3 regions of the Diaphorobacter oryzae DSM 22780 genome follow, and region 3 is predicted to be linked to each of the others. Evidence: predicted binding sites of a transcription regulator. Region 3 holds the regulator's gene; each other region holds the start of a gene.
The links. Region 3 encodes FNR, which switches genes on or off when oxygen is low (the NO sensors DNR and NnrR bind a similar motif). Its sites were predicted from a motif close to TTGATNNNNATCAA; they were not measured.

Region 1 (3,273 bases), on a different contig from region 3:
CGCGCGGGCCCCCCTCACAACGCACAGAGACATGCCCCGGCATGTCTCTTTTTTTTGCCTGTGCTGCCGTGCCCGGTGGGGTGCTGGCCTACACGGCGCTATCGCCCTGGGCTGACGCAGCTGGCTCCTGCACACCGACGCGCCGCCGCCGGGGGGCTGCCTACAGTTCGTTCATCGCCTGACGCAACGCCACCGCCGCAGCGGGAGTTCGCCAGGCGATCCTTTGACAACTGCACAGGAGAGTGACTCATGAACGAAGACCGCATCAAGGGCAACTGGAAACAGTTCACGGGCAAGCTGAAGGAGCAGTGGGGCAAGCTCACCGACGACGACCTCGACGTCATCGCCGGCAAGCGCGATCAGTTGCTGGGCAAGCTGCAGGAGCGCCATGGCCTGGCCCGGGAAGCCGCCGAGGAGCAGCTCAAGAACTGGGAACAGCGCAACCCCGGTTTCCGTTACGACTGACCTGACCGCCCAGGCGCCACGGCGCTTGGGCAGACCACCAGCAACCCGTTCTGAATTTGGAGGACAACCCGTGAATCACGCACGCAATCTGATGGCCCTGGCCGCCGCCGCCCTGATGGCTACGTCCGGCATGGCAATGACCAAGGAGGAATACAACGCTGGCAAGGACCGCATCGGCGCCGACTACAAGGCCGCCAAGGCCCAGTGCGACACCCTGCAGGGCAATGCCAAGGATGTCTGCATCAAGGAAGCCATGGGCAAGGAAAAGGTGGCCAAGGCCGAGCTGGAGGCCCAGTACAAGCCCAGCGATAAGGCCACCTACAAGGTGAACGAGGCGCGCGCCGATGCCGACTATGAAGTGGCAAAGGAGAAGTGCGACGACCAGAAGGGCGATGCCAAGGACATCTGCGTGAAGGATGCCAAGGCGGCCCATGTGGCAGCCAAGGAAAAGGCCAAGGTCCAGCGTGAGCAGGCCAAGCCCGCCGACTCGGCCGCCGAAAAGCGCGCTGACGTGGCCGATGCCCAGAAGGATGCCGCCGAAGCCCAGCGCGAGGCACGTTACAAGGCGGCCAAGGAGCGCTGCGACACCATGAACGGTGACGCCAAGGACAAGTGCGTGGCCGACGCCAAGCGCGCCTACGCCCAGTAATCCCCGCCGGGACACGCTGTCTCCGAGCCCCGCCCATGGCGGGGCTTTTGGGTTGTGCAGCCCGTGGTGCCGCCATGTCCTGACGTGCGTCAATGCACCAGTGCGGCCGCTTTCTTAAGCTCGCGCGGCTTCATACACGCTGCACAGGAAGGAAGGACTGCATATGGCTGCACTGCAATGGTCTGAGGGGCTGGCGCTCGACTTGCCGCTGATGGACGACACGCACCAGGAATTCGTGGAACTGCTGCAGGCCGTGGAGCGCGCGGACGACGCGCGGCTCATCGCCGCCTGGCAGGCACTGGTGCAGCACACCGAGGCGCATTTCGGCCAGGAAGACCGCTGGATGCAGTCCACGCGCTTCGCCTCGGGCAACTGCCACAGCCTGCAGCACAAGGTGGTGCTGCAGGTCATGCGCGAGGGCGCGGAGCGCGCCGCGCAGGGTGAGCTGGGCGTGCTGCGCGGCATGGCGGCCGAGCTGGCCGTCTGGTTCCCGCAGCACACGCAGAGCATGGATGCGGCCCTGGCGCTGCACCTGCGGCGCGTGGGCTTCGACCCCGCCACCGGCACGGTGCAGGCGCCCGACGCGCTGCCGGCCGACCTCATCCACGGCTGCGGCGGCGCCTGCGCCTCGGGCGATGACGAGGCCACAGCGGGCACGCCCGCGGCCGTGGCGGCCTGAGCGCGGATTTAGAAGAAATCAGGCCTCTGGCCAATCAGGGTAAGCGCAAGCAGCTATTGTTTTAATATCTCAAGCGGGTGCGCTCGCCTCAGCGCATCTGGAACAGCTCCTGGTGGAAGCGTTCGGCCGGCAGCCCGTGCGCCGTAAGGTCCTGGCGCATGGCGTCGCCGAAGGCGGTGGGGCCGCAGAACCACACATCGGCCTGCGCCCAGTCGGGCACGGCGGCCCGCAGGCGCTCGCCCGTCAGGCGGCCGTCGCGCTCCGACAGGATCAGGTGCAGGCGCACGCCGGCGGCCGCGGCATCGGCGCGCAGCAGGTCCAGGGCCCGCTCGTCCACCTGGGCCGTGGAGTGGAACAGGTCCACGCTGCGGCCGTCGGGCTGGGCTGCCAGCGCCTTCATGCGCGCCACGAAGGGCGTCACGCCGATGCCCGCGCCGATCCAGATCTGCCGCTGCGCGCTGCCCTCGAACCGGAAGCGCCCGTAGGGCCCCTCCACCGTGACGGGGTCGCCCGGCCGCAGCGCGTGCCGAAGGGTGCGCGTGTAGTCGCCCAGGGCCTTGATGAGGAACAGCAGCCGGCCGTCGCCCTCCCAGGCCGAGGAAATGGTGAACGGGTGCGGGCCCTCGCGCTCGTCGAAGGTCACGAAGGCGAACTGTCCGGCCTCGTGGCCGGCCCACTGGTCCTTGAGCTGGATGGCGACGGCATTGACCTGCACGCCCTCAAGGAAGCCCACCTCCACGATCTCGCCCACCGCCTTGCGCCGCACGCCGATGCGCCGCAGCAGGCTGATGCCGGCGGCCACGGTGCCGGCGGCCAGCAGCAGGCCCATCGCCCAGCCCAGGGGCTGGCCCCAGTAGGGGAAGCTGGCCAGGACCACGGAGTGGAACACCAGCACCAGATAGACCAGCGCCAGCCAGCGGTGGGTGCGAAAGAAATGGCGGTAGGGGAAGCGCCGTATCAGCGCCAGGGCGATCAGGACCACGGCCGCGTAGAAGGCCTGCTCGCCCAGGTCCTCGGCCAGGCCGCGCAGGCTGCGCAGCAGGCGCAGGACCTCCTGCGTCTCCTCGGCGCGCGGCCCGCGCGCGGGCCGCTCCAGCAGCCCCGCCCGCACCAGCCACTTGGGCCCCTGGGCACAGAGCCAGTGGGCGATGGCCAGCACCAGGCCGGCGATGCCCAGCCATTTGTGCAGACGGTACATCTTGTCGAGCCCGTGCAGGCGGGACTCCAGCCAGGCGGGGCGCACCGCCAGCAGCATGGCGGCCGACATGGCGCCCATGGCCAGCACGCCCGAGTACTGCACCAGCAGGTGGCGCCAGTCGAAAAACCCCCGGGCCGCGCCCAGCGCCGGCGCCTCGGCCAGCAGCCACAGCGCGGTCAGGCCCGCGAACAGCCCTGCCAAGCCGGTCTTGATCCTCTTCATGCCTGCCATGTTTCCACGGTTGGGCCGGTCTGGATAGGCCGTGGCCCGCACGGCTTGCGC
Region 2 (3,273 bases), 590 kb from region 3:
AGCATGGCGCCGTCCACCCATCCCTCCGAGGCCACCATGGCGCAGGCCATCTTGCAGCGCCACGCCGCGACCTACGCGGACTTCCCCGCCCAACCCGCGCCCGCGGCGGCAGTGGATGAGCCGGTCTACCGCGCCGCCCTGGCCGCGTGCAGCGCCCTGGGCTTCATCGCCCACGATGCGGACTGCCTGGCCCGCGCCTGGGCCGCGCAGACGCGGCGCCTGGGGCGTTTCGACGCCGCCCGCTGGCCCGACGAGCCGGCCGACTTCGGCCTACAGCCGCTTCCCCATGCACAACCCTTCGCCCCCTGCCCCCAGGCACTGGGCCTGTACGCCGTGCTGCCCGACGCCGCCTGGGTAGGCCGCATGGCGCGCGCCGGCGTGCCCACGGTGCAGCTGCGCTACAAATCCACCGACGAGGCCGCCATCGCGCACGAGGTGCGCGCCGCCGTGCAGGCCATGCAGGGCACCGATGCGCTGCTGTTCATCAACGACCACTGGCGCGCGGCTATTGCCGCGGGCGCCTACGGCGTGCACCTGGGCCAGGAGGATCTGGACGCCCTGCAGCCCGACGAGCTGCGCGCCATCCGCGAGGCCGGTCTGCGCCTGGGCGTCAGCACCCACGGCTACGCCGAGATGGTGCGCGCCGATGCCGCCAGCCCCAGCTACATCGCCATGGGCGCGGTGTTTCCCACCACGCTGAAGAAAATGGCCACCGTGCCACAGGGCGTGGCGCGGCTTGACGCCTATGCGCGGCTGATGCGCGGCTACCCGCAGGTGGCGATTGGCGGCATAGGCCTGTCGCAGTTTGCGCAGGTGCTGGCGACGGGCGTGGGCTCCATCGCCGTGGTGCGCGCGCTGGTCAATGCTGACCAGCCCGAGGCCGCCGCCACGGAGCTGATGGCCGCCATGAGGGCCGGTGGGCTCCACTCCTGACCGGGCGCGGCCAAAAAGCAAAAAAGGGCCGGCGCCTTGCGCGCCGGCCCACCCCACCATGAAGAAACCGTATTGCCGGGCCCGGCTTAGAAGCGCCAGCCCAGGCCCACGCCCGCGAGCACGGGGTTGACCTTGAACGTGCCGACCTTGGCACCGGCGGAGAGCACGTCGGTCTTGATGAAGACCTTCTTGACGTCGAAGTTCAGGTACAGGTTCTTGGACAGGGGGATGTCCACACCCACCTGCAGCGCGCCGCCCCAACTGTTCTTGTCGATGGAGGGGCTCAGGGCCGCGTCCACGGCGGGCGCGAAGCGCACGTTGGAGAAGCGCGTGTAGTTCACGCCGGCACCCACGTAGGGCTTGAAGCCGCTGAAGTTGGTGAAGTGGTACTGGGCCAGCAGCGTGGGCGGCAGGTGCTTGAGCGAACCGATCTTGCCCAGGCCGTTGGCGCGCAGGTCATGCTTTTGCGGATAGGTCAGGACCAGCTCAGCGGCGATGTTGGGCGTGAAGAAGTAGGAAACATCGACCTCGGGGATGACCTTGTCGTTGATCGACAACCCCAGGCCCGTGCTGTCCTTGTTGGCGCTGTCCAGGTTCACGGCGCGAGCGCGCACCAGCCAGGAACCTTCTTCAGCCTGCTGCGCGAATGCAGCACCGGAGGTCATTGCACACAGAGCGGCCAGGGCCAGCAGATTCTTTTTCATGTTGACTCGATACGTCGGTTGAACGGGGACGACCCCCGTGCATGTATTAAGCCTACGAATCGTCAGGTCAATATTGCCGCAGATCAAACCTTATCCGCCTCTGTCCATCGGTGTTGTCCCGAAGCATCACACCGTCATCTTCTTGGAACACGGCTCAATGGGACGCGGAACCGCCGCGCAGGCGCCCCACCAGCATCCATGCCGCCAGCACGGCGGCGCCGGCCGCCAGCCCCACCACCGCGTTGAGCGCGTTGGTGGCGACCGCCGCCCACAGGCCGGCCAGGGGCCAGCCCGCCATGGCCGCGCCCACGCCTTCGATTGCGTGGTGCAGCACCGGCACGCCGTGCACCAGGATGCCGCCGCCCACGAGGAACATGGCGGCCGTGCCCACCACCGACAGCTTCTTCATGAGCCAGGGCGCCGCCGCCACGATGCCGCGCCCCAGCGCCTGCGCGGCGCGGCTCGCCTTGCCGCTGAGCCACAGGCCCAGGTCGTCGAGCTTGACGATGCCCGCCACCAGGCCGTAGACGCCCACCGTCATGAGCGCGGCGATGCCCACGAGCACGGCGACCTGCTGCACGAACGGCGCGCCCGCCACCGCACCCAGCGTGATGGCGATGATCTCGGCCGACAGGATGAAGTCGGTGCGCACCGCGCCCTTGATCTTGTCCTTTTCCAGGGCCGCCAGGTCCACGCTCGGATCGGCGTTGGCCTGGGCATGGCGCGCATGGTCCGCCGCGTCCTCCTCGGGCGAGTGCAGGAACTTGTGCGCCAGCTTCTCGCAGCCCTCGAAGCACAGGAACGCGCCCCCCACCATGAGCAGCGGCGTCACCGCCCAGGGCGCGAACGCGCTGATGAGCAGCGCCGCGGGCACCAGGATGGCCTTGTTCACCACCGAGCCCTTGGCCACGGCCCACACCACGGGAATCTCGCGTTCGGCCCGCACGCCCGTGACCTGCTGCGCGTTGAGCGCCAGGTCGTCACCCAGCACCCCGGCCGTCTTCTGCGCCGCCACCTTGGTCATGACCGATACGTCGTCGGCCATGGCCGCGCTCTTCTTGGCGGCCACCTTGGTCATGAGGGCCACGTCGTCCAGGATGGTGGCAATGTCGTCGAGCAGGGTCAGAAGGCTGGCGCCGGCCATGAATCACTCCGTGAATGGTGGTCGCGCATTATGAATAAAAAAAGCTCCCAGCGCTTGTCTGTCAAGCGCTGGGAGCTATGTTTTTCATAGCCGGGAGGAGCCCCTCCCGGCCGGTCCAGGCAGTTCAGCCCAACCACTTGCGCGCGTTGCGCCACACACGCGCCCAGGGGCTGAGCGCGTCCCGGCCGCCGGTCGCGGCCAGGTCGGTCCAGCTCATCTGGATGTTGCGGAACACGCGTTCGGGGTGCGGCATCATGGCCGTAAAGCGGCCGTCCGCCGTGGTCACGGCCGTCAGCCCGCCAGCGCTGCCGTTGGGGTTGAACGGGTACTGCTCGGTGGCCTGGCCGTGGTTGTCCACGTAGCGCATGGCGGCGATCGCCCGGTCCGCGTTGCCGCGGTACTGGAAGTTGGCATAGCCCTCGCCGTGCGCCACGGCGATGGGCAGCCGGCTGCCGGCCATGCCCTGCAGGAACAGGCTGGGCGATTCCAGCA
Region 3 (3,273 bases):
GCCCAAGGCAAGACTGGCCGAACGGGTAAAGCCATCCTGACGGAAGGCGCTGCAGAAGCGGCCGAGGCCGCCACTTCCGGCTTGATCAAGAACTCTGGCGACCTGTTGCGAGGAACGCTTGCCGGCGGCGTCGGAGGTTTGGTCGGCGCAGCAGTCAAAGTGGGCGCCGGCTGGAACAAAGCCGATCGCGTGTACGAGCGCTATGTTGAACAATGCATGAAAGACCGGGGGCACATTGTGCTGGGGTGGCGCTGAGGTTTTTCCTCGCTAGATGCATGCCCCATCGGTTTCTGCACTTGCTACCGCCGGTCTGAGTCGCCTTTGTCCCGGTGCTTTTGTGAATCTCCGGCAAGATGCCGTAGGACTTTGGTGCGTGGCATCAGGCTCATGGGGGCAGAAGTGGACGGCTTGAGGCCTTAAAAAAGCCCACCGGCGGTGGGCTTGGCAGGCTGGAAAATGGCCTCAGCGTCCCTGTGCCTTCATCTGGTCGCAAGCCTGCTTTTGCTGTGGCTTGCTCATGCTGGCCCAGCGTGTCTTAAATTCACCGGAAAATTGGGCGTAGCTGCGGTCGTATTCCGCGGGGGAGGCCTGCATATCCTTGATGGCGGCGGCACGTTGGTTCGCCCGCGCGGTCTCCACGTCCTTTGCACTCATGTGACCGCAAGACTGGGCCAGTCCGTTCATGCTGGCCGCGAGCCGCACCACCCCCGCCAGCAGCGCTTTGTCGGGGTTATCTTCGTCATTTGCGTAGGCCATCCCGGCCGTCAATGCCAGGGCTACAGCCAGAGCTGTCTTCATTCCTCTCAGTCCTTTCCCTCTTGTTGACCCGCTTTAACGGCGAGCGGGCACAAGAGGATGGTAAGCGCGTGTACTTGTCGCAGCGTGCAACAAGTTGCAACGCGGACTGTGAGGATTCTCTGGCGCAGTCTAGTGGCAGGCCTGCTGGCTGTTCACGATGCGCTTGAGGGCGTCGGTGTCCACGATGCGCACATGGCGCTGTTTGACCTCGACGATTCCTTCCTCCACGAACTTGGAGAAGGTGCGGCTCACGGTCTCGAGCTTGAGACCCAGGTAGCTGCCGATTTCCTCGCGTGTCATGCGCAGCACCAGTTCGGACTGAGAAAATCCACGAGCATGCAGTCGCTGCACCAGATTCAGCAGGAAGGCGGCCAGGCGCTCTTCGGCACGCATGCTGCCCAGCAAAAGCATGACGCCATGCTCGCGGACGATTTCGCGGCTCATGATCTTGTGGACATGGTGCTGCAGTGCCGTGACCTCACGCGATAGTTCTTCGATACGGTCGAACGGCATGACGCAGACCTCGGCATCCTCCAGCGCCACGGCATCGCAGGTATGCCGGTCGCTCACGATGCCGTCGAGGCCGATGATCTCGCCGGCCATTTGGAAACCGGTGACCTGATCGCGGCCGTCTTCTGTTGCAACACAGGTCTTGAAAAAACCGGTGCGGATCGCAAACAGGGAGGCAAAGGGCTCGCCGTTGCGAAACAACGTGCCGCCCCGTTTGACCTTGCGGCGCACGGCCACGATCTCATCGATGCGTTTCAATTGCTGGTCATCCAATCCCAAGGGCATGCACAGTTCGCGCAGATTGCAGTTGGAGCAAGCAACTTTGATGGATTGCAGGTTGGTGTGCATGGGGACCCTGTTCATGTCGCGAGCTTACCTCTGAAAGCCATTGAGGCAGGAATATCGCAGGCCGTTGAAAGACTTTGAGCCAAGGTCAAATTGTCGCTATGCGGACCTTGTGAGCGCTTGATCAATGTCAAGGACGCTGGAGTGACTCTACGGCACAGTGCATGGCAAATGCAAGGAACCCCCGCCATGACAGTCATTACAACTGAGCTTTTGCGGCGCTTTGACGTCTCTGGGCCACGCTACACCTCCTACCCGACGGCAGACCGTTTCGTGGAGGCGTTTGGCGAGAGGGAGTACATCCTGGCGCTTCAACAACGCCGTGTGGGCTCGGTGGCGAAGGCGATGCCGCTTTCGCTGTATGTTCACATCCCGTTTTGCGAATCCCTATGTTACTACTGTGCCTGCAACAAGATCATCACCAAGCACCCGGAGAGGGCTGAGGCCTATCTGCGCTATCTGAGCCGCGAGATTGATCTGCACACAGCCCATTGCGGCGTGGGACAGCATGTCAGCCAGCTGCACTTTGGCGGGGGGACGCCCACCTTCCTGTCGGACGATGGCCTGCGTGAGCTGATGGGCATGCTAAAGCGCAGTTTCGTGCTGGTTCCGGGAGGAGAGTATTCGATCGAGGTGGATCCTCGGACCGTGGATGAACAGCGGTTGGCCTTGCTGGCTGAACTGGGCTTCAACCGATTGAGCTTTGGTGTGCAGGATTTCGATCCCGAGGTGCAGAAGGCGGTCCACCGCGTGCAGCCTGCGGAGCAGGTTTTCGCCCTCGTGGAGAGTGCGCGCAAGCTGGGTTTTGAGTCGGTGAATGTGGACCTGATCTACGGATTGCCGCGCCAGACGCCGGAGTCTTTTGACCGTACGCTGGAGCAGGTGACCCAACTGCGGCCGGACCGTATTGCACTCTATGCCTATGCGCATCTGCCGGAGCGCTTCAAGTCGCAGCGGCGCATCGTATCGGCAGAGTTGCCCATGGCATCGGCCAAGGTGTCGATGCTGGCGCGCTCCATCGATGTGTTCATGAAGGCCGGGTACGTGTACGTGGGCATGGACCACTTCGCGCTGCCGGAGGATGCACTGGCCGTGGCCAAGCGCCAGGGCCGGCTGCACCGCAATTTCCAGGGGTACAGCACCCAGCCCGATTGCGATTTGATCGGGTTGGGCGTCTCGGCCATTGGTCGTGTGGGCGCCACATACAGCCAAAACGTCAAGACGCTCGACGAATACTACGATGCCATCAACCACGGGCATCTGCCGGTGGCGCGGGGGCTGGCGTTGACGCGGGACGACCTGGTGCGCCGCGCGGTCATCATGGCCTTGATGTGCCAGGGGGAGGTGTTGTTCGAGCCCTTGGAGCAATCCTGGCTGATTGATTTTCGCCGCTATTTCGAGACGGAGCTGCAGCAACTCGAGGAGATGGCAGGGCAGGGGCTTGTGAAAATCAACCCCGAGGGCATAGAGGTGACGCCCATGGGGTGGTATTTCGTGCGTGGCGTGGCGATGGTGTTCGACAAGTATTTGCAGGCCGACCGCAATCGAGCGCGTTTCTCGCGCATCATCTGACGCATGTTCCTGGCTCTGGTTTCGACGGCTTTCCTCATGGGTTTGATG

Region 1: the regulator FNR is predicted to act here: its motif matches at 1,194-1,207, upstream of BP68_RS09730 (hemerythrin domain-containing protein).
Region 2: the regulator FNR is predicted to act here: its motif matches at 1,711-1,724, upstream of BP68_RS03150 (OmpW/AlkL family protein).

Annotation. Positions count from the first base shown of each region.
Region 1 is NZ_JCANUL010000005.1:13,904-17,176, reverse strand. Features, by position in the region: gene BP68_RS09740 (CsbD family protein) at 250-465, shown strand; gene BP68_RS09735 (hypothetical protein) at 536-1,114, shown strand; gene BP68_RS09730 (hemerythrin domain-containing protein) at 1,278-1,793, shown strand; gene BP68_RS09725 (ferredoxin reductase family protein) at 1,882-3,213, opposite strand.
Region 2 is NZ_JCANUL010000001.1:685,578-688,850, forward strand. Features, by position in the region: gene BP68_RS03140 (thiazole synthase) at 1-1, shown strand, start outside; gene thiE (thiamine phosphate synthase) at 4-933, shown strand; gene BP68_RS03150 (OmpW/AlkL family protein) at 1,020-1,637, opposite strand; gene BP68_RS03155 (DUF808 domain-containing protein) at 1,792-2,781, opposite strand; gene purL (phosphoribosylformylglycinamidine synthase) at 2,906-3,273, opposite strand, start outside.
Region 3 is NZ_JCANUL010000001.1:97,516-100,788, forward strand. Features, by position in the region: gene BP68_RS00490 (hypothetical protein) at 1-255, shown strand, start outside; gene BP68_RS00495 (hypothetical protein) at 463-798, opposite strand; gene fnr (fumarate/nitrate reduction transcriptional regulator Fnr) at 928-1,671, opposite strand; gene hemN (oxygen-independent coproporphyrinogen III oxidase) at 1,843-3,225, shown strand; gene BP68_RS00510 (sulfite exporter TauE/SafE family protein) at 3,229-3,273, shown strand, end outside.